One region of the Lacticaseibacillus salsurae genome, then DNA from elsewhere that is predicted to be linked to it. Evidence: predicted binding sites of a transcription regulator. Region 1 holds the regulator's gene; the other holds the start of a gene.

Region 1 (4,020 bases):
CAACACCATTTGACAAATTTCCAAAAAAAGTCGCCTTCTTCAATAGAAGAAAACGACTTCGGCGGTCTAAGCTTTGACCGGTTCTTTTGATTCAGTGGCAGGTTTGACTTTAAAGGTCAATTTCCCAGCTTTGGCGCCGATCGTGATCAAATCGCCAGCTTTGGCTTGGCCTGTCAACAGCAGTTCGGATAACTGATCTTCAACATCACGCTGCAACGCCCGCCGGATCGGACGGGCACCGTATTCAGGATCAAATCCGGCTTTGGCCACGGCATCAATGCCAGCAGGGGTGATCTTGACTTTGATATCTTGATCCGCCAAGCGCTTCAAGACGTTCTTGGCCATGATCTTCACGATTTCATGAAGTTCTTCTTTGTTTAAGGAGTGGAACACCACGGTTTCGTCGATCCGGTTCAAGAACTCTGGACGAAAGGCCCGCTTGAGCTCTTCTAGCATGCGACTTTGCATCGCCTTGTAATCAGGTCCATTGCTGGTAGAGGCCCCAAAGCCCATGGTCTTTTCATCCCGTAAAGCCGTGGCGCCGATGTTTGACGTCATGATCAAGATCGTGTTACGGAAATCGACTCGACGGCCTTTAGAATCCGTCAAGTAGCCATCATCTAAGACTTGCAACAAAATGTTGAACACATCTGGATGGGCTTTTTCCACTTCATCTAATAAGACAACAGAATATGGCTTATTGCGCACTTTTTCAGTCAGCTGGCCACCTTCGTCATAACCGACATACCCTGGCGCCGCCCCGATCAAGCGACTCGTGGAGAATTTCTCCATATATTCTGACATGTCCACGCGAATCATCGCGTCTTCAGTGCCAAACATCGCTTCAGCCAAGGCCTTGGCTAATTCGGTTTTGCCGACACCAGTGGGGCCTAAGAACATGAAAGAGCCGATCGGACGCGTTGGGTCTTTCAAGCCGCTGCGAGCCCGGCGAATCGCACGCGATACGGCGCTGACGGCTTCATCTTGGCCAACAACGCGTTCATGCAAGACTTTTTCCAAGTTGACCAAGCGCTCGGATTCTTTCTTTTGCAGCTGAGTGACAGGTACGCCAGTCCATTGGGCGACCACTTCAGCGACATCTTCGCCAGTGACTTTGACATCTTTGCGCACGCCATTTTCATCAGCGTCAGCAGGTTGCTCAGCCACTTTTTCACGGAGTTTTTGTTCTTTTTGCCGGATCACTGCGGCTTCTTCAAAGTCTTGATGCAAGATCGCATCTTCTTTGGCTTTGACCAAGTCTTCCAGCTTCTGTTCCATTTTGTCCGCTTTCGTCGGCTTGTCGGCTTCATCTAAGCGCACTTTGGCAGCAGATTCGTCGACCAAGTCGATGGCTTTGTCGGGCAAAAAGCGCGTGGTGATATAGCGGCTGGACAATACCACGGCTTCATGCAATGCGTCATCGGTGATGGTGACGCCGTGATGGGCTTCATAGCGGCCACGCAAGCCGTGTAAGATCTGCTCAGCTTCTTCTTCAGTCGGTTCATTGACTTGGATCGTGGCAAAACGCCGCTCCAAAGCCGCATCTTTTTCGATGTACTTTTGGTATTCGTCTAGCGTGGTCGCCCCGATCAGTTGCAGTTCCCCACGGGCCAAGGCTGGTTTGAGGATGTTTGAGGCATCAATGGCCCCTTCTGCCCCACCGGCACCGATCAAGGTGTGCAATTCATCAATGAACAAGATCACGTTGCCATCGGCATAAATTTCGTCGATGACTTTCTTCAAGCGGTCTTCAAATTCCCCACGATACTTGGTACCAGCCACTAATGAGCCCATATCAAGCATCATCAAGCGTTTGTGTCTCATATCGCTTGGCACGGAGCCGGCGACGATTTTTTCAGCAAAGCCTTCTGCAATAGCGGTTTTGCCGACACCAGGTTCACCGATCAACACCGGATTATTTTTGGTGCGGCGTGCCAAGATCTGGATCAAGCGGCGCACTTCTTTGTCGCGGCCAACCACTGGATCCATTTTGTTTTCACGAGCCAATTGGGTGAGATCGCGAGCCAGGCCATCCAGCGTTGGCGTACCTTGGCTGGCTGGACGCTTGGTTTGGCGCGCTTGTTGGCGCGGCTTGGCAGCAGCTTCGGAAATACCCATTTTCTTCAGGACCATTTGGCGGGTTTTAGACAAGGACAAATCCAAGTTTTGCAGGATACGCGCCGCTAAAATATCATCTTCGCGTAATAACCCCAGCAAAATGTGTTCCGTGCCGATTTTCAAAGCGCCTAAGCGTTTGGCTTCGTCACCGGCAAAACTTAAGATCTCTTTGCCTTTTGGCGAGTATGGCAAGTAAGTGTCAGCACTTTGATTTTGGGCGTCGACGGTGCCATAGCCGGTGAAGCGTTCGATCTCATCATGGACATCTTCTTGGCTGACTGACAGCTGACGCAAGGTCTTGCCGGCGATACCATCTTGTTCGATCACCAAAGCCATCAACAAATGCTCCGTGCCAACAGCATGGTGGTGGAAATACTTGGCTTGTTCTTGGGCGATCATTAACACGTTTTTTGCTGACGGCGTAAACAGATTATCCATACACTCATTCCTCTTTTCGATCAGTGTGTGCGTTCATATTGTAAGCTTTGTAAAAATGACAACAGCAACCGGGCCCGCAAGCGCCTTTCAGTTTCTGCGTCAGCCACGTTTAAGGTTTGGTGGCTCAACACATTCAGCATCATGTTGCCAGTTTGTTGTTCAACGATGCCTTCATCATACAACTTTTGGATCATTAAGCGGGCATCTTGGACGCTGATTTGACTTGGTAATTGCGCGATCATCCACGCCAACAAGTCACAATCTGTGCGTATTTTGACTTTGACGATGCGAATATAACCGCCACCGCCGCGCTTGGATTCAACCACATAGCCGCGTTCTGGCGTGAAGCGCGTTTTGATCACATAATTGATCTGCGAAGGGACGCAATCAAAGCGTTGCGCCACTTGGGCTCGTCTGATCTCGACTTCTTCTTCAGCATCCAGTAACGCTTTTAAGTAGCGTTCGATGATGTCCGTCACATTTTGGCTTGCCATCACGTCCCACCTTTCTGTCGCATCGGTCTAGTTTGACTAATGTTGACTTTAATTATACGCAAATATAATAAAAAAGCCACCGTCCGCAGACAATGACTTCAATATCGGGAAAACGGGATTCGAACCCACGACCTCTGCGTCCCGAACGCAGCGCTCTACCAAGCTGAGCTACTTCCCGGTGTAAGAGCGGAAGACGAGATTCGAACTCGCGACCCCCACCATGGCAAGGTGATGTTCTACCACTGAACTACTTCCGCATGAGCTGATCTAAAAATCTTTGCTAAACGCAAAAAATGCACCCAGTAGGAGTCGAACCTACAACCTTCTGATTCGTAGTCAGACACTCTATCCAATTGCGCTATGGGTGCATATCATAAATGCCGAGAGTCGGGTTCGAACCGACACGGTTATCACTAACCGCAGGATTTTAAGTCCTGTGCGTCTACCAGTTTCGCCATCCCGGCATAAATGAAAAGCGGAAGACGAGATTCGAACTCGCGACCCCCACCATGGCAAGGTGATGTTCTACCACTGAACTACTTCCGCATTAAATATTCAATTGTACTGCCGACTAGAGGATTCGAACCTCCGACCTCCTCATTACTAGTGAGATGCTCTGCCAGCTGAGCTAAGTCGGCGAAAATATTCTTGCTGATGCGGGTGAAGGGACTCGAACCCCCACGGTATAAACCACTAGAACCTAAATCTAGCGCGTCTGCCAGTTCCGCCACACCCGCAGACAATTTTGGAACTAATGGAAATGAGCCGTGACAGGCTCGAACTGTCGACCCTCTGATTAAAAGTCAGATGCTCTACCAACTGAGCTAACGGCTCGTGCTGGATCTATTCAGATCCTGGACCCAAGGGGTCCGATGGAGGATACAGGGCTCGAACCTGTGACCCTCTGCTTGTAAGGCAGACGCTCTCCCAACTGAGCTAATCCTCCATAACAGCGTGGCGGCTTCCTACC
Region 2 (18,906 bases), on a different contig from region 1:
AATATGGGTGAGCTTGTGTCCGTTCTTGTGAAGATCGGGGAAACCGCACTGCGGGCAGTTTGTGAGCGTGTACGTGAGTTCGGCGTGGATCACCATGTATTTCTTGCGGCCAGACCCTTTGCCGTGAAAATCTTCTCGAACGTCTTGAATATTAATATTTGTATCTGTAATTCCAAGCAATTTGCGTGTACCCTCTAATTGAGACATCTATTCCAACCTCGTTTATCTTTTGGTTTGGTCGCTTAAAGCATAACACTGGAGGGAGTAGGTGTTTTTGTGTTATCTAAAAAGGCCTAAAACTTCCAGCGTTGAAGTACTCTTCAACACCAAAAATTTTAGACCCGTTTCTTTGTGCTGAACGATTGTGGCAATTGAAGTATTCAATACCTTCTTCAACCAGTTTCTCGAGTTCTTGGAGAGTCTTAGGCATCGAATGACGATCCATCCAGCGCAATTTGAACTCATTCCACCAACGTTCCATTGGCGCATTATCGAATGGCGTGCCCGGACGAGACATGCTACGAGTTACATCGTAACGTGCAAGAAAATTATTGAAGGCGCCAGAAGTGTAAGCTGAGCCGCGATCCGTATGAATCAATGGATGAACGGCTCCGACACTATCAAATGCACGTTGGAACACTTCGATTTCCGCAGCTGAAGTTTCAGTGACGCTAAGATGGTGTGACAAGAGAAGTCGTCCATAGAGATCAAGAACGCCACTCAACCGAATTTTATATTCGCCGTTTGGACCAAATCTCAGTTCGGTCGAGTCGGACAACCAGACTTTATTAGGCGCATCCGTATCAAAATTTTGGTTTAAGGCATTGTCTTGGATGTATTGCTCACTAGCTTTTTGGCGACTGTGTTTTTTAACTCGAATTTGGCATTTCAATCCAAGTTCTCGCATCACTCGTCGAACCATTTTATGAGTAACTTCAAAAGTAATTGACTCGTCATGCTGAAGGTTGACTAACAGATTTCCAGCACCAATACCTTGATGATGGAAATCAAACCAGTGTTGTGTCCGTTCCTTGAGCCGACGATCGCGGGCTTCCCAAGCCGTTTCTTCTCGCTTTAATCCTTTGTAGTAAGCCTGCCGGCTTACTCCGACAACAGCTAATAACTTGGTAACTGCACCGCGCTTGCCTTGACTGGTCTCTTTAATTGCGAGGTAGGCCTGTCGATGTTGTTTATTCACCCCTTGCGCTGGAGTTCCAGCAATTTTTTTGCGAATTGTTCCACCAATTCTTTGTCTTTGAGCTCAGCTTCGAGCTGGCGAATACGAAGGTTTGCTTTATCGAGATCAGTTAGTTCTGACTCATCTTTGTGGTGGCCACGATTATCAACGAGAGCCTCATAACCGCCATTCTTTGCCTTAAGCACCCAAGACCGTGCTTGTTGATATGAAACTTGAAAATGCTTAGCGGCTTCAGTGTATGAGTGCTTGTGTTTTACCACATACTCAACGACTTCGATTCGCTCTTCGAAAGTTGTCTTCTTACGCATAGTGGGGACCTGCTTTCTGGACGGCGATGCCGTCAAAGGTTTGTCTCCATTATACGTATCAAGCCACGTCTTTGCTTGAGCAACGTTGCGTAATCCATACTTGTTTGCCAAGTTCTCTAGCGTACCTTCGCCATTCAGATAGGCAAAGACAACAGTTTCCTTTAATTCCTTGCTGTAGTGAATATTCTTCCTTGCTTCCTCCAATCCTTCAAGGCCATCTCGTTCGTAACGCAGCGACCAACGTTTAAGTGAGTCCTTACCAATGCCATGTTGTCTTTCAAAAGTGGCTCTGGGTAAATCCGACTCCTTAAATTCCTCGAGCAATTTAAGTTTCTCAAGAGCCGTGAACTTAGATCTGGACATACAAAAATCCCTCCATAATCATCAGATGAATTATTGTATTTCATCTGACAACCATAAAGGGATTATCGCAGTCATCCATCATGACGGTTATTTTTTTTGCGCAACTCACAAAAATAGGACCACAACGGGCCCTATCACGTATTTATTTAGTCACGTAAATAAAGAGATCACTGGTGGAAAAGCCAATATTGAATTTCACGCCATTGCTGGTAATGGTGTCGATGGTCGTCGACCCTTTACCCGCTTTTTTGATCGCTTTGCTAAAGGCTTTGCCGACTTTTTTGGCATCGGCGCCAGTGGCATTGGCGATCAGGCCAAACTGGGTGCCAAAAGCAGTTTTGGCTTTTTTGTTTTTCATGGCTTTAACTGATACCACATCCGTGATCGCGATCAATTGACCATTTTGCACGTTCAAGCGTAATTTACCGCCATTAGTCGACAACACTTGCTTCAACCCATCAACGCTGGTTGGCAATTGGCTGGACTTGGTCGCTTGTTGGGCTTTCACCATCGCCGCTTGCAGGGCTTGTTGTTGCTTGGCATAAGCGGCTTTTTGCGCTGGGGTCATCGTGGCTACGGCATTCGGATCCGCTTTTTGCGCCGCGGCGAGTTGGGCTTGGATATTTTTGGGTAAGGCCATGCCCACAATGGCTTGGTTATATTTGGCCGCGATCGTTTTGTACGTACCAAGCGGTTTTGCCGCTTTGACGCTGACGGATTTGCTTTGCCCATTTGCGCTTAATTTAACCGTTTGTTTTTGGTCGCTCATTGGCACTGTGACCACATAAGACCCAGAGTTGACCTTGCTGGTGCCACTTGTGGTCGGGGCTTGATACTTCACCGTTTTGCTACCGGCTTCGCCTTTGATCACAGCCACCATGCCAGTGGCTTTGTAAGTCGTTTTGTTCGTGGTCAATTGCTTGCCGCAAGCACTTAAGCCGAGCAATGCGGACATCGCAATGGCCAAAAATGCGATTTTTTTCATGTTTCAAACACCTTTCATCGTCAATCTGAATTCAACCATACACTTGTGAATGAAAGTTTTCAATTCAAATGTGACTAGGTGTCACATTTTGGCGACCACCTGAAAATTGTGATCAACAGTCGCCTCGATCACCGGATGTGCCCGTAAATAATCAGCGATCAATTCCGTCATGTCTTTTTGGTTTTCACGGATCACTTTACTTTGGCCAAACATGGCAAAATTGCCACCGCCACCAGCGCGATATTGATTGGCGACGACTTCATAGCTGGCTTGCGGCTGAATCGCTTGGCCGTGATAAGTGAGTGCCACCACCCGCTGCCCTACTGGCCGGCTGATATCCAACACATAATCGATTCCTTGATACATATCATAGTTATAATGTTGCGGCTTGGGATGTTCAAAGCGTGGCGTCACCATCAACTGCCCATTGGCATCCAAGGAGAAATATTCAGCGTTTTGTTCCAAGGCCGCTTTCAGATCCGTACCGGATAACTTCAACACGGCTAGCGTATTGGGATACACATAATTAGTCACCACATCGCGCATGGTGATCGTTTGGTTGAACCCGCGCCCATCATTCGTAAACAGCGCTGTGCCCGAAATATCCGTGCCAGTCGCCGCCATTTGCACTTTGTTGATGAACTCAACATAAGCAGACTCGTGGATGCGCGCTTGCCACGCTGACGTCAGTGACATATCACCATTGACATGACCCAGAGGTGAATCCAGCCAGTTTTCAACCGCATCATTGGTGCCAGCGACTGCTTGTTCAACCGCCGCATGCAAAGGCGCAGTCCCGGTTTTAAGCAATCGAGCGGTGCTGTTGATCACTTGCCAGCCATCAGCGCTGGCTGCAAGATCCAACCCGATCTCCCCAACATTGGCGCCGCGATAACCTGGTTGCGTCACTGGCACGCCATTGACCACCCCAGCTAACTCGCGATGCTGATGGCCGGTGACTAAGGCATCGACGCCTTTGATCTGCGTCAGCTGATAGCCGACATTTTCACCAGTCAGCTTTTCGGTTGGTTGACCAGTCGTCAAGTCCCGTTCAAACCCACCGTGATACGCGATCACCACCACGTCGGCGAGCTGATGCAGTTTCGGCACCCAAGTTTTGGCCGTCTCGACCGCTGAAGCAAACTCGAGTCCTTGAATATTGCTGGGACTTTCCCAATGGGGAATGTAGCTTGTGGTCAACCCCAACACCGCAATTTTGACGCCGCTTTTTTCAAACAACTGATAGGCTTGACCAAAAGCCGGCTGGCCATCACGCAAAATATTGGCACACACGATGGGATAATTCAGTTGCGAAATCGCTTGTTGCAAATATTCGGCACCATAGTTGAACTCGTGATTGCCTAATACCCCAGCGTCATAGCCGACTGCATTATAAGCGGCGGTCAATTTTGTTGGGTCTTGGGCAATGCGCGCGGCATAATAAGCCAGCGGTGAGCCTTGTAGCCAATCACCGTTTTCAATGGTCAATGTGTTGGCATCACGATGTTTTGCCAACACATTGGCGGCTCGCGTCAAGCCAAACGGCTGATGTTGATCACGTTGCGCATAATTTGTCGGCAAGATAAAACCATGAGTGTCACTAGTCGAAAAAATCGTCAGTCGCATGTTATGCCTTCTTTTTGGCCGTTGGCGTCGGGGCAACCGCCGCAACCATTGATTCCACTAACAGTTTCTCTAAGACAGCATTGATCGCCAAGCTGACCATCGCACTTTGGATCTTGGTGGTATCTTCTTTGTTGACTTGATTGATGGTCACGTCACCAGTGAAGTCGGAATTGGCTTGTTGCACTGCGGCAATAAAGGCCAAAATAAACGCATCGAAGGCTTGTGGCACTTGGCGGTCGACTAGTTGGTAATTGATCCCATTGGCAATGGTATCCAAGCTAAACACTGGCTTGAGCATGGCGATCACTAAAATGTTGGCCAGCTGAGCTTTTTGATATTTCTTTTTGATCGGCGCTTTGATCACGCCTTTTTTGACATAGTTATTGACCATGGTCGGCGTTAGCGCATCCAGACCTAATGGCACAATGGCTTCATTGACGAATTGCACCACTTGATCCATATACAGATCAAATTGCGGCAGATCAGACCAGCGTGGTAAGCGCGCTTGTTGCAGCTTCGCTAAATACTCTTGAAATTGCGGTTCAGACATTTGATCACCCTCCGCATTCAGTATACCATGACAACTGGTTTTTGAAACTACCTCCCACACGATTGAAGACACATTAGCCTGAAATGACCCATTTCAGTTTGACGGCACAAAAAAATACCAACCGGCTGGCTGGCATTTTTAATTAAGCGTTAGCGTTGTCGCTTTTGACCACTTGGGCACCTTTGTAGTAACCCTTTGGAGAAACGTGGTGAGAAACGCGATATTCGCCGGTCGTGGCATCAAATTGTAAGTTAGGAACGTTCAACTTGATATGGCCGCGGCGCATACGCTTTTTGGTCTTAGATGTTCTGCGTGCTGGAACTGCCATGGCGGAAAACCCCTTTGTATTAGATTTCTTTTCTACTATACCGGACTAGCCGAAATTTGCAAGACAAAATTCAGCCTCCGATGCATTGGATAGTATGAGACTATCACAGCAACATTTATCTTACTAGAAAATGGCCGTCAAGGCAAGACCTTAACAGCACATTTTCAAGATTACGCCTCAACTGACGGATTGACCTGACTAGAAAACGTTAATTGGCCGGCATCAACGCCTAAGGTCACGGTACTGTTTGGCAAAATATCCCCGGCGATCAACTGCTTCGCCAGTGGCGTTTCGACCACATTGGTGATCAAGCGTTGCAACGGCCGCGCGCCGTATGCCGGTTCATAGCCTTTATCCGCCAGCCATTCTTGCGCCGCTGGTGTCACCGTCAACGTGATGTCTTGGTCTTGCAAGCGAGTATTCAAGTGATCCAAGTCTTTCATGACGATTTTTTCAATGTCAGCCAATTGCAAGGGGTTGAACATGATAATGTCGTCGATCCGGTTCAAAAATTCTGGTTTGAAATGACTTTGGATCATTTGCATCACTTGTTGCCGGCGCGCATCGGTGATCTTGCCATCTTGTTGCATGCCATCAAGTAAGGCTTCAGACCCTAAATTAGAGGTCATGATGATAATGGTGTTTTTAAAGTTCACGGTGCGGCCTTGACTGTCAGTTAAGCGGCCATCATCTAGGACTTGCAGCAAAATGTTGAACACATCTGGATGGGCTTTTTCGATTTCATCTAATAAAACGATGGTATACGGGTTGCGGCGCACCGCTTCAGTCAGCTGCCCGCCTTCTTCATAGCCGACATACCCAGGCGCGGCGCCGACTAAGCGTGAGACGGAGATCTTGTCCATATATTCAGACATATCGATACGCACCATGTGTTTTTCTGAATCAAACAAGCTATCAGCTAAAGTTTTGGCTAATTCGGTTTTCCCGACGCCAGTGGGACCTAAGAATAAGAAACTCCCTAGCGGCCGGCTTGGGTCTTGCAACCCCGCCCGCGAACGCAACACGGCATCAGCAACGGCTTGTACTGCGGTATCTTGGCCAATGACGCGTTGATGCAAGTTGTCGGCTAAGTGGATCAACTTTTCGCGATCGCCTTGCACCAACTTGGCCACTGGGATCCCAGTTTGCCGCGAGATCACCGCCGCGATCTCTTGTTCAGTGACAGATTCTTGCACCAACCAAGCGTCTGGGCGATCGGCTTTTTCCAAGTCTTTCAATTCTTGTTCCAATTGCGGGATCGTACCGTGTTGCAGACGCGCCGCAGTTTCGAGATCATATTTGGCTTGGGCATCCTCCAGCTCGTGTTTGGCTTTGTCAATTTCAGATTTCTTGGCGTTGACTGCGTTGATGTCTTTTTTCTCAGCGTCCCATTGGGCTTTAAGGCGATTGGTTTCTTCTTTCAAGTCAGCCAATTCATGTTGTAATTGGGCCAAGCGCTTCAACGACGCAGGATCGGATTCTTTGGATAAAGCTTGCGCTTCGATCTCCAGTTGCATTTGTCGCCGTTCGGCCACATCTAACTCCGTCGGGCGCGAATTCATTTCCACATTGATATTGGCGCTGGCTTCATCTACCAAGTCGATGGCTTTATCTGGCAAAAAGCGATCAGTGATGTAGCGATCAGATAACGTGGCCGCTGCCACCAAGGCCGCGTCGTGAATGCGCACGCCATGGAAAATTTCAAAGCGCTCTTTCAGGCCACGCAAAATCGAGATCGTGTCTTCGACCGTTGGCTCTTGCACCAGCACTTTTTGAAAACGGCGTTCAAGAGCTTTGTCTTTTTCAATGTTTTCACGGTATTCGTCTAACGTGGTGGCGCCGATCAAATGTAATTCACCGCGCGCCAGCATCGGCTTCAACAAATTACCAGCGTCCATGGCGCCTTCCGCTTTACCAGCGCCGACGATGGTATGGATCTCATCGATAAACAACAAGATCTGCCCTTGTGATTGTTGGACTTCTTTGAGCACTGCTTTAAAGCGTTCTTCAAATTCGCCGCGATACTTAGCCCCAGCCAACAAGCTGCCCATATCCAACGAAATAATGGTTTTGTCTTTAAGGTTATCAGGGACATCTTGGCGCACGATGCGTTGGGCCAAGCCTTCAACAATAGCCGTTTTACCGACCCCAGGCTCACCGATCAGCACTGGGTTGTTTTTAGTTTTACGCGACAAAATGCGGATCACATTGCGAATTTCCTCATCGCGGCCAATGATCGGATCCATTTTGCCAGAACGCGCTTGCTTGACCAAATCAGTGCCATATTTCTTCAAGCTTTGATAGTTGTTTTCGGCATTTTTGCTGGTGACTTTGGCCCCACCGCGCAACTTTTCGACGATTTGGCGTAACTTCTTTTCGGTTACGCCATTATCAGTCAAGTATTTGGTGATCGGCGAATATTTTTGATCGAATAACGCCAAGATCACGGCTTCCGTGGCGATATACTCATCACCTAATTCACCGCGAATGCGATCTGCTGCTTGCATCAACTGATACAAGTTTTGACTCATATTTTGCCCATATTGGGTGTTGCCTTCCACCACGGGTTCATCGTCTAAGGCTTTGTCAATGGTGGCATTTAAGCCGTCCAGGTTCACGCCAGCCGTTTGGAAAACTTGCGTGGCAAAGGCGTTGGGCTGCACTAAGCTTTTGAACAATTCTGGAATATCGATTTCTTGGTGATGGCGCACTTGCGCGACTTGTTGGGCTTGGGCAATGGCTTCAGTCACCGCTTGGGTGAATTTATCTGGGTTCATAACGTTGCTCCTTTACTGTGATTGGCTAGCTTCATTATACCAAGAATCAATTGGTCAAAAAAGGTCAAAAATAGCAAACTTGCTTGTGCCTGCGACTGATTTTAGGCTGAGACTTTAGCCTGAGCATCAAAAAAGCTCAAGCGACAGCCGCTTGAGCTTTGGTCATTAATGTTTGGAAGCATCGTCTTTGTGGCCCCAACTTTTTGATCCCAGCCATGCGATCACCGCGCCGATCAAAACCGATACCACGATCACCACGATCAGCGGCCAATGCACCATCGCCCCAAAAAAGTTGACGGTGACGGTTTGCCCATTTAACAAAGCAAAAATGATCAACACCAAAGTCAATACGATCCCGACGATCAAACGCTGTTGTTGTTTCATTCCATTGCCTACTTTCGATTAAACACGCCACCAGCCAACAGATCTCCGACATGTGGCATCAAGGTATAGCCTTTGGCCGCCAGCGCCATGAACCAAGGTGCATTGATCTCGCGCACTGAATGCCCCATCACCTGCACGATCCGCCAAGCCAAGCGGTTAGGGTCTAAGGCGATCGCTTGCACGCGATGTTGATAAGCAGTGGCTTTGGCCACGTTGAAGAAATTGGTATTGATCGGGCCAGGATTGACCGTCGTCACTTTGACGCCAAAAGGTTTTAATTCCAAGCGCAGCCCATTATCAAATCCGACCACGGCAAATTTCGTCGCCGCATAAACAGCAGATTTTGGCGTGGCCATCAAGCCTGCCATCGACGCGACATTGATGATGTGCCCAGCATGCTGATCGATCATCAATCGTCCAACAACTTGAGTCAAGTACATCAACCCTAACACATTGGTGGCAAACATTTGTTGGATCACCTTAAAGTCGGTGTCTAAGGCATTTTCAAATCGACCAAACCCAGCAGCATTAACCAACACATCCGGCACCCCGACTTGCGCTTGGAGGCGTTTGATCATCGCATCGATACTGGTGGAATCGGCGACATCCACGGCATACGCAAAAGCGGGCCGGCCAGATAACGCCGACGCTTGCGCTTGCACGGCGCGCAACGCGTCAAGCCGCCTGGCCAATACCACCACAGTGGCGTGCTTGCGCGCAGCTTGCAAGGCGATGGCTTTGCCTAAACCTGAAGAGCCGCCGGTGACCACCACGATTTTATTTGTCAGCATGGCCAGACTCCTTAGCAAACGGCACATCGATAGCTTCTAAATCATGCACCACATGGGTATTGGCGAACACTTTTTGCGCGGATTTCTCCAACATCGTCACGCCTTTGCCTAAATACCGCGCTGAAATATGGTTCAGCAACAGTTTCTTGGCCCCAGCATCTTGCGCCAAATGCGCCGCTTGCAAATTCGTTGCATGGTAATATTGCCGCGCAAGCTTGGCTTCATCAGGTCCAAAGGTACTTTCGTGCACCAACACATCCACGTCTTTGGCCAAACTCAAGGTGTGAGGCGTTTTGCGGGTGTCGCCTAAAATAGCTAAGGTACGCCCAGGTTGCGCTGGGCCGATGAAGTCTTGCCCATTGATCTCACGACCATCTGGCAACGTGACGGTTTTGCCAGCTTTCAGTTGACCATAGATCGGCCCGCTGGGGATCCCAGCAGCTTTGACTTTGTCGACTAACAACACCCCTTCATGGGCTTTTTCTTCGATGCGGTAGCCAAAACTCAAGATCCGATGATCCAACGTATCAAAGGAAACTTTGAAGGTGTCGTCTTCAAAAATCACCCCAGGGTTGGACAGCAGCTTGAAATTCAATTTATATGGCAAGCGCGTTTGGGTGACTTGCAAGCTAGTGCGCACGAAACGTTCGATGCCTTCAGGGCCATAGATCGTCAGCGCTTCTTCGCCGCCTTGATTGGCCCGACTCGCCAAAAACCCTGGCAAGCCGAAAATGTGATCACCATGTAAATGGGTGATAAAGATCTTGGTGACTTTCCGCGGGCGGATCGCCGTTTTTAAGATCTGGTGCTGCGTGCCTTCGCCGCAATCAAATAACCATACCTCATTGCGTTCATCTAGAAGCTTCAAGGCTAAGCTTGAAACATTGCGCGTTTTGCTTGGTGAACCAGCGCCGGTCCCTAAGAATTCGATTTCCATGGTGTCCTTCCTTCATAAGTACTTTGATTCTGTATTTGCGTTCATCGATGCCGATTTGAAGCCCTGTGAGCCCAACACCTGTTGGAACCCCCGCCAGCGCGCTTTGGTTGCGCATCCCATGCACTCACCTCGCGGATGCCAAGATGCTCACTGGGCAGGTTGCCGCTAATAGGTATTGCATACTAGTCCCAAGGGTTAACGCCGGCACCGTTTTGTGATCTTCATTACAACAAATCAGTATACCATACCCACCCAAGGCACAAGAAAACGGGACCTGAAAAGCTGTCCCGTTTTGGCATTATTGGACCAAAGATTTCACGATCAAGCTGGCGTAATAAGGATTACCGGTTGGATTCATGTGCACTTGATCGCGGTAAAACCACTCTGGATGGCCGTTGGCGGTATCATACCAATCGATCACATGCAAATTATGATATTGTCCGGCTTTTTGCTTTAACAAAGCGTTGACTTGGTTTTGCCAAGTGCGCGTTGGCACATGCACATTGACCCAATAAACTTGCCGTTGGTCACCAATGATCTGCATCATTTTGTCAAAGTCACCGCCAGAAAACGGGCCATTGGTCCCTAACCCGATCACCACATCACGGGCTAATACCCCAGTATTGGCATAGTGCTGCACCGTGCTGATGGTGGCAACCATTTGCCGAGAAACGCCAGCATCCACAAACGCGTGCGGCATCAATTTTTGTAGCAATGGTTTGCCGTCAAGCATCACCGAATCCCCGATTGCAGTGACTTGCAAGGTTTGCGCGCGTTGCAATTGCACTTGCGTCAACCCATAGCGTTCAAACTCAGCATTGACTGGGTGCGTTTTGGCTTTGGATTCAGCCGCGGCGCTTTGGGATTGCGACAAACTCAGCGACTGTGACCGGTTTTGGGCCGCTTTTAAGCTGGCAGAGTTTTGCTGGCGCGCCTTTTTTTCGGCGGCTTGTTGTTGCTTGGCGTCTGCTTTATTTTTTTGTAGCTGTTTGGCTAAAGGCGACGCATCAGCAGTCGATTTGGCCGACGGGGCCATCACGATGCCCACACTACCAAGCACCAAGATCAATGCCGAAAAAATCGGCACGATGCGCTTGGCCCCATGGGTGCGGCCATGCACCAGATCCGCCAAAAATGCCCCAGTCTGGCGATAGTCAAAATGAGCCAGCGGCGTTTCAATATAGCGATAGCTCAACTCGCTGATCACCAAGATCAACAAGGCTTCAACCACCGGATAGACAAACGGGTGATCGGCGATATTGCGAAACCGTGATTCAAAAAAGATCATCACCGGAAACTGGTACAAATACAAGCCATATGAGCGCTTGCCGATCCAAGAAAACAGCGGATTAGACAACAAGCGATCAAAATGTGCCCCAGGATGAGCCACAACGGCAACCAGCAACGTCGCCAGCAAGGAAAATAAGAACATCCCGCCTTGATACAAAAAGGCCGATTGCGCATCCAACGTCATGACCAACACGATCATTCCGATCCCAGCAACAGTGCCGATGCCGTCAAGCAGGCGACTTTGTTGTTGACCGATATGTTCTGACAGGTGCATCGAAGGCCAAATGAAAGCCAACGCCGCCCCGAGCAAAATCGAAAAAGCACGGGTATCCGTCCCATAATACAACCGGCTAGGATCCGCTTGCGGTCCAGTCATGGTGAGATGATACAAAATAAACATCCACATGGCCGATACCACTGCCGTGAGCATCACAATATTGAAAATGCGCCCACGGTTTTTGACCAATAGCACCAATCCTAACACGACCAGCGGCCAGACCAAGTAATACTGCCCTTCGATCGACAACGTCCACAAATGCGTAAACGGGGACTCATTGTTGGCAAAGCGGGTGAAATACGACTCGCCATGCGCGATTTGAAACCAGTTGTACACGTAAAACAAGTTGGACAACACCATTAAGTGCAAATTATGCAACAAGTTATGTGCAAATAGCGCAATATACGCACTGGTCGCAAACAACACCGCGATTAAGCCTAGATATAGCCGCCGGATCCGCTTGAGGAAAAAGGCCTTAAAGTCGATCGAACCGGTTCGATCCAGTTGCATCAACAGGCCATCGGTGATCAAATACCCAGACACCACCATAAAGATCGGCACCCCGAGATACCCGCCGCGAAAAATATCCGGCCGCAAGTGATACAAGATCACCATTAATACGCCAAGTGTTCGCAACCCATCAAAGCCTGTGATGTAACGCCTTGGTTTACTGCGTTTCATCGCCAAATCAACACCCCATTACGATTTACTCCACAAATTCAAAGGTGAAATCATCAATGGCGACCAAATCACCTTGTTGTGCCCCTGCTTCACGCAAAGCGTCATCAACACCCAAACGCCGTAATTGCCGCGCGAAGCGAACCACACCATCATCATGATCAAGGTTTGCCATGGCAAAGGCCCGTTCAAGCGCTTTGCCTGACAAAATGAACGTCCCATCTTCATCGCGTTGTACCTTGATTTTATCCGCATCAGCAATGAACTGGTAATCCACTGGTGTTTCAGATTTCGGTGCAAACGCTGGTGCAGATTGCAAAGCGACACTAGTTGCATGCATCAGGTCTTGCACCCCAGTATGGGTGATACTGGAGATCTCAAAAATATCTGCGGCTTTGACGCCTTCTTCAAGCAATTGCGCTTTAAACGTGTCAAAGCGTTCTTGAGCACCTGGCAGATCCAATTTCGTCGCCACGACCAATTGTGGCCGTTGCAAGATCGTGTCATCATAAGTGGCCAATTCTTGGCGGATCTGATGATAATCATCGATCGGCTCACGTCCATCATCTGGATCCATTTCAACTAAATGCAAAATGACCCGCGTGCGTTCCACGTGGCGTAAGAATTGCAGCCCTAAGCCGACGCCAGTTGACGCCCCTTCGATCAAGCCAGGCAAGTCCGCCATCACAAAATCGTTGCCATCATCGAGCTTGACCATGCCTAAGTTTGGCACCAACGTGGTGAATTGGTACGCGGCGATCTTCGGCTTGGCTGAAGTGACGACTGACAGTAAAGTGGATTTCCCAACCGATGGGAAGCCCACTAACCCAACATCAGCCAATACTTTCAATTCCAGTTGGACATAACGGTGCACCCCTGGTTCGCCATTTTCAGCGATTTCTGGGGCGGTATTTTTTGGTGAAACAAAGTGGATATTACCACGCCCACCGCGACCACCACGGGCGACGACTAATTCTTGACCAGGTGCGGTCAAATCACCGATCACTTCATGCGTGTCCGCATCAGTCACAGTCGTGCCAGCAGGTACCGCGACGCGCAAGTCTTCGGCTTTGCGCCCATACATTTGCTTGCCTTGGCCGTTGCCACCGGACTTGGCTTTGAAGTGGCGTTGATAACGAAAATCCATCAACGTGCGCAAGCCTTCATCGACATAAAAAACAATACTCCCGCCACGGCCGCCATCGCCACCTGCAGGCCCGCCAAAAGGCACGAACTTTTCATGACGGAACGCGACCATTCCGTCGCCACCTTTTCCGGCTTGTACTTCAACTGTTACCTGATCGACAAACATTTAGATCCTCCCGGGATGCCTTTTGCGACAATCCATTCATCTTATCCGAAATACGCCAACGTTGCAATGTTGGCATGCTGTCATTAGTATACCAGAAAACCCGAACGCGGCAAGGGAAGGAAAAACCAACCAAGCACCTGGCGTCATAAAAAAAGCTCGCCACGTTAACCATCACGTCGCGAGCCAAGAAAATATTGGTTAAGCTTCAACCATGCGAAAACCACTCCATGGTTTCAAATAACTTAATAAGAACAATTCATCTGGATGCACATGGCCGACGACATTGACGCGGCCATCATTAGGCATGGCTTGTAAGGCGATTTGGGTTTCGCCTTTGTATTGACCATAGCCGTTGTTGTCGATCAGCACATCCCCGCGCTTGATTGCCACGGTGTGATGCGGCGCAAAATCGCGGTCAGCATACTTGACCCGTGTTTGGGTCGAACGCAGTAAATATTCAGACGCATCCCCACGATAAGCATGCGGATTGTCAAACAACAACTCTTTATCTAACGCTGTGGCTTGCGCATCTGGCACCACTTTTAATACCGGATAAGGCGCCGTAAACGCCGCATGCGCGGCTTGCAATTCGGCTTCGCTGGCATAAGCGTTGCCAATGATAATGTCATCGATCGTGCCTAATAATAGGTAATGTTTCACCTGAGTGGCGATCGGCAATTCCCGATGTGCTTCCAGCGAACACAAGCCGTCTTGCGTTGGCCATGGTCCAAACGTCGCGGCTTGTGAGTTGATGAAAGCCGCCGTATTCAAGTTATAATCGGTGAACATTTTTGTGGCGCGATCAAAAAAGGCTTGCCCTAAACCGGAAAAACGATGCGGATAAAAATTATGCGAGCCTAATAAATTCTCCCGGTTAGGATTGAAGCTCATGATGTTATCGATATAATGCGTGCCTTGCGACATGTTGACTTCGATTTTGATGCCAAACGCATTGCGCGTCATCGCTGCTTCTTCAGCACCGGTGAATCCCAGATCCAAGCGAACCCCGTAAGCGCCAAGATCATGGAAGAATTGTAAGTTGTCATAAGAAACCCCGAGTTGTTTGAACAAATCGGGATTGATGTCGACCATCACTTCCATGCCTAATGCATTGGCTTTGGTGATCACCTTCTTAAAGCCGGCGACGACTTGATCTTGGTCCCCTTTGATTTCGAGTAATGACGTGAATACGCGTTTAAAGCCGTTTGCCGCAGCCAGTTCAAGATACGCTGCGTCTTTTTCATATGTGGACCGTTCGGGATAAACCGAAACACCTAATTTGCCCATAAAGCATTCCCCCTTAATACCAGTAGCGTACCATATTTGTACCCACAAATGAAAGGGGTTGCAGTAATTTGTGGGTACAAAAATATAATTGAACGTTTGTGAACGACTTTTTGAACGTTTTTGAAAGAAAAGGCTTGCTTTTGACCGTTCAGCGCGTATACTAATGGTTGTGAGGTGAATGGAAATGCTTACAGAAGAACGACAGCGCTTTATCTTGGAACAGCTCGAACAAACCCCAGTCGTGAAATTAAAAGATCTCATGACGGCCCTTGGCGCTTCTGAGTCGACGATCCGCCGAGACTTAGGTGAACTCGAAGATGCCGGTAAATTACGCCGGATCCATGGCGGTGCTGAACGATTAGCCAAAATGCAAAGTGAACCTAGCGTCCATGAAAAAGCGGCCCAACACTTAGCTGATAAAGCGGTGATCGCCAAGTCTGCTGCCGCAATGGTCCCAGCTCATGCTTGTATTTTCTTAGATGCTGGCACCACCACGGCGCAAATGATCCCAATGCTTGCTGGCCGCGACATCACCGTGGTGACCACCGGCGTGGATAACGCCTCGGCATTAGCAGATGCTAACATCGAAGCTTATATCCTTGGCGGCAAGATCAAATCGGCCACCAAAGCGACAGTTGGCGCCGAAACCGTCAACAGCTTGCAAAAACGCCATTTTGATTTCGCCTTCTTAGGCACTAACGGCATTCACCCGAAATTTGGCTTGACCACCCCTGACGCTGAAGAAGCAGTGGTGAAAACCACTGCGATCAACCAAGCCCACACTGCTGTGGTATTGGCTGACGCGAGCAAATTCGGTGAAGTTTCCAACGCCTTATTTGCCAAAATCAATCAAGTAGTGATCTTAACGCCATCACTTGCACAATTATCTCCGGTTTACGCCGATTATCCCAATATTCAGGAGGCATAACATGCTTTACTCCATTACTTTAAATCCTTCCATCGATTACGTCATCGGCTTATCGAAGTTGAAACTTGGCTTAGTCAATCGCTTGGCCACTGATCACAAGCTGCCAGGCGGCAAAGGCATCAACGTGTCGCGCATCTTGCAACAACTGGGGCTGCCTTCTGTCGCCTTAGGCTTTGCCGGCGGGTTTACCGGCAAATTTTTACAAGCGCGACTGCAAACTTTAGGGGTCGCCACTGACTTCACGAAAGTCGCCGATGACACCCGGATCAATGTCAAACTCAAAGCCGATCAAGAAACTGAACTTAACGCCGCTGGCCCCACGATTCGCCCAGATGAAGCCAAAGCATTTGCGTCAAAGCTCAAACATCGCCTGCAAAAAGGTGATGTTGTGGTGATGGCAGGTTCCTTACCAGCTGGATTGCCAGAAACCTTCTACCGCGATTTGATTCCAGATATTCAAGCTGCTGGCGCCGATTTTGTCATCGACACCACTGGCCAAGCGTTGCGAGACACCTTAGCGGATCACCCTTATGTGGTCAAACCTAACCATCACGAATTAGCAGACTTGTTCGGGGATGCCGAATACCAAAGCTTAGCGGAAATCGCAGAAGCTGGCCGCCGATTGCTGGACCTCGGCGCCCAGCATGTGCTGGTGTCAATGGCAGGCAAAGGGGCGCTGATGATCACCAAAGACGCCGCATATCATGGTTTTTGCGAACCGGGCGTTGTGAAAAACTCCGTTGGCGCTGGGGATTCCATGTTAGCGGGTTTTACCGGCACCTTGGCGCAAAGCGGCTCTGCCATTGAAGCTTTCAAAATGGCGTTAGCTTGCGGATCAGCGACTGCGTTTTCAATCGATTTAGCCGACAAAGCCAAGATCGACGCGGTTTATCAAACGATTACCATCGAAAAACTCTAGGAGGACCTCATGGACATTCGAGAATTACTACTAAAAGACGTCATGATCATGGATCTCAAAGCCACTGATAAAGCTGGCGTGATCGATGAAATGACAGCCAAATACCAAGAACAAGGCATTATCGATGATTTGGACCTTTACCGCGCCGACATTTTAAAGCGCGAAAGCGAATCCACCACGGGTATCGGCGATGGCATTGCCATGCCCCATGCCAAAGACGCGGCAGTCAAACGCGCCACGGTCTTGTTTGCCAAAAGTGACGCCGGTGTTGATTTTAATGCCTTAGACGGCCAACCGGTGCATTTGTTCTTTATGATTGCGGCTCCCGAAGGCGCCAACAACACCCACTTACAAGCCTTAGCCGCTTTAAGCAGCTTGTTGATCAATCCTGATTTGGTGGCGGCTTTGAAACAAGCCAAAACGCCTGATGACGTCCAAAAGCTCTTTGCTGATGCCCAAGCGGCAAAAGACGCCAAAGAAAAAGCACAAGCGCAAGCCGAAGCGGACAAAACCCAACCAGCCGCAACTGTGGCCACGCCAGCAGATCGTCCCTACATCGTGGCAGTCACGGCTTGCCCAACTGGTATCGCCCACACTTACATGGCTGAAGCGGCTTTGAAGGAAACCGCCGAAAAAATGGGTGTGGACATCAAAGTCGAAACCAACGGCTCTGAAGGCGTCAAGCACTTATTGTCCAGTAGCGAAATCGCCAAAGCCAAAGGCGTTATTGTCGCTGCCGACAAAAAAGTTGAAATGGCGCGTTTTGATGGGAAGCATTTGTTGAATCGCCCAGTCATCGACGGCATCAAAAAGCCTGAAGAACTGATCCAAGCCACTTTGGATGAAAAAGGCGCGATCTATCACGCTGAAGGCGGCGCCATTGCTGCTAGCGATGACGGCGAACAAAAAAGCACTTGGAACAAGATCTACGAAGATCTGATGAATGGTGTTTCCAACATGTTGCCCTTTGTCGTTGGCGGCGGGATCATCATGGCCTTGAGTTTCTTATTTGAAAACTGGTTTGGCGCCCACTCCATGGCGTTCACCTTCACCAACAACTTGGGTAACTACGCCTTTTCCTTCTTGGTGCCAGTATTAGCCGCATATATCGCGGTTTCCATCGGCGATCGTCCGGCGTTGATGCCAGGGTTTGTCGGCGGGTACATGGCCACATTAGCCGCCGCTTCAGTGGTCAAAGCCCAAAATCCTGCTGGGTTTATCGGTGGGTTAGCCGCCGGGTTCATTGCCGGTTGGATGATCGTCGGTTTGAAAAAAGCCTTTGCCAACTTGCCGCATTCCTTGGATGGGTTAAAAACCATTTTGATCTATCCAGTGATCGGCTTGGCTTTAATGGGCTTGATCATGTTCTTCATTGTCAACCCGATTTTTGCGGCGCTTAATGGCGCGTTGATCGGCTTTTTGGAAGGCATGGGCACTGGCAATGCGATCATCGTCGGGGTGATCTTAGCCGCGATGATGTCCATCGACATGGGCGGTCCTTTCAACAAAGCGGCTTACACCTTTGCCATTGGGATCTATCAAGCTTCTAACTTCAAAGATGGGCGCTGGATGGCTGCCGTCATGATCGGTGGGATGATCCCACCGTTGGCCATTGCCATCGCTTCAACCTTCTTCCCAAAGAAGTTTACCGCCACTGAACGCAACTCTGGTTTAACGAACTATGTGTTAGGTTTGACCTTCATCACTGAAGGCGCGATCCCATTTGCTGCCACTGATCCGGTGCACATCATCGGCTCTTCTGTGATCGGCTCGGCCATTGCCGGCGGGTTGACGCAATTGTGGCATGTCAACGTGCCTGCCCCTCATGGTGGCATCGTGGCGTTGGCGTTGACCAATCAAAAGTTCGGCTTCATTATGTCCTTAGTGATCGGGGCAGTGATCGCCGGAGTCATCTTAGGTATTTGGCGTCCTGTTGCCAAAGAAAATGCCTGATTTGATCAACACGAA

Evidence for each region. The regulator CtsR, encoded in region 1, represses protease genes until heat stress. The targets are predictions, from matches to a motif close to TTGGTCAAAAAAGGTCAAANA.
Region 2: the regulator CtsR is predicted to act here: its motif matches at 8,186-8,206, upstream of clpB (ATP-dependent chaperone ClpB).

Annotation. Positions count from the first base shown of each region.
Region 1 covers NZ_BAAFZI010000096.1:104-4,123, reverse strand. Annotated here, with positions in the region: gene ACKTSG_RS13695 (ATP-dependent Clp protease ATP-binding subunit) at 67-2,556, opposite strand; gene ACKTSG_RS13690 (CtsR family transcriptional regulator) at 2,577-3,050, opposite strand; tRNA gene ACKTSG_RS13685 (tRNA-Pro) at 3,155-3,228, opposite strand; tRNA gene ACKTSG_RS13680 (tRNA-Gly) at 3,236-3,307, opposite strand; tRNA gene ACKTSG_RS13675 (tRNA-Arg) at 3,345-3,418, opposite strand; tRNA gene ACKTSG_RS13670 (tRNA-Leu) at 3,429-3,514, opposite strand; tRNA gene ACKTSG_RS13665 (tRNA-Gly) at 3,525-3,596, opposite strand; tRNA gene ACKTSG_RS13660 (tRNA-Thr) at 3,616-3,688, opposite strand; tRNA gene ACKTSG_RS13655 (tRNA-Leu) at 3,706-3,787, opposite strand; tRNA gene ACKTSG_RS13650 (tRNA-Lys) at 3,812-3,884, opposite strand; tRNA gene ACKTSG_RS13645 (tRNA-Val) at 3,924-3,996, opposite strand; rRNA gene rrf (5S ribosomal RNA) at 4,003-4,020, opposite strand, start outside.
Region 2 covers NZ_BAAFZI010000002.1:33-18,938, forward strand. Annotated here, with positions in the region: partial or broken gene ACKTSG_RS01235 (ISL3 family transposase) at 1-207, opposite strand, end outside; gene ACKTSG_RS01240 (IS3 family transposase) at 284-1,198, opposite strand; gene ACKTSG_RS01245 (helix-turn-helix domain-containing protein) at 1,195-1,869, opposite strand; gene ACKTSG_RS01250 (hypothetical protein) at 2,012-2,854, opposite strand; gene ACKTSG_RS01255 (bifunctional metallophosphatase/5'-nucleotidase) at 2,936-4,480, opposite strand; gene ACKTSG_RS01260 (DUF1836 domain-containing protein) at 4,482-5,030, opposite strand; gene rpmF (50S ribosomal protein L32) at 5,173-5,358, opposite strand; gene clpB (ATP-dependent chaperone ClpB) at 5,529-8,135, opposite strand; partial or broken gene ACKTSG_RS01275 (lipopolysaccharide assembly protein LapA domain-containing protein) at 8,334-8,519, opposite strand; gene ACKTSG_RS01280 (SDR family NAD(P)-dependent oxidoreductase) at 8,528-9,310, opposite strand; gene rnz (ribonuclease Z) at 9,297-10,247, opposite strand; gene ACKTSG_RS01290 (acyltransferase family protein) at 10,546-12,495, opposite strand; gene obgE (GTPase ObgE) at 12,521-13,804, opposite strand; gene ACKTSG_RS01300 (DUF871 domain-containing protein) at 14,003-15,091, opposite strand; gene ACKTSG_RS01305 (DeoR/GlpR family DNA-binding transcription regulator) at 15,276-16,019, shown strand; gene pfkB (1-phosphofructokinase) at 16,021-16,938, shown strand; gene ACKTSG_RS01315 (PTS fructose transporter subunit IIABC) at 16,948-18,891, shown strand.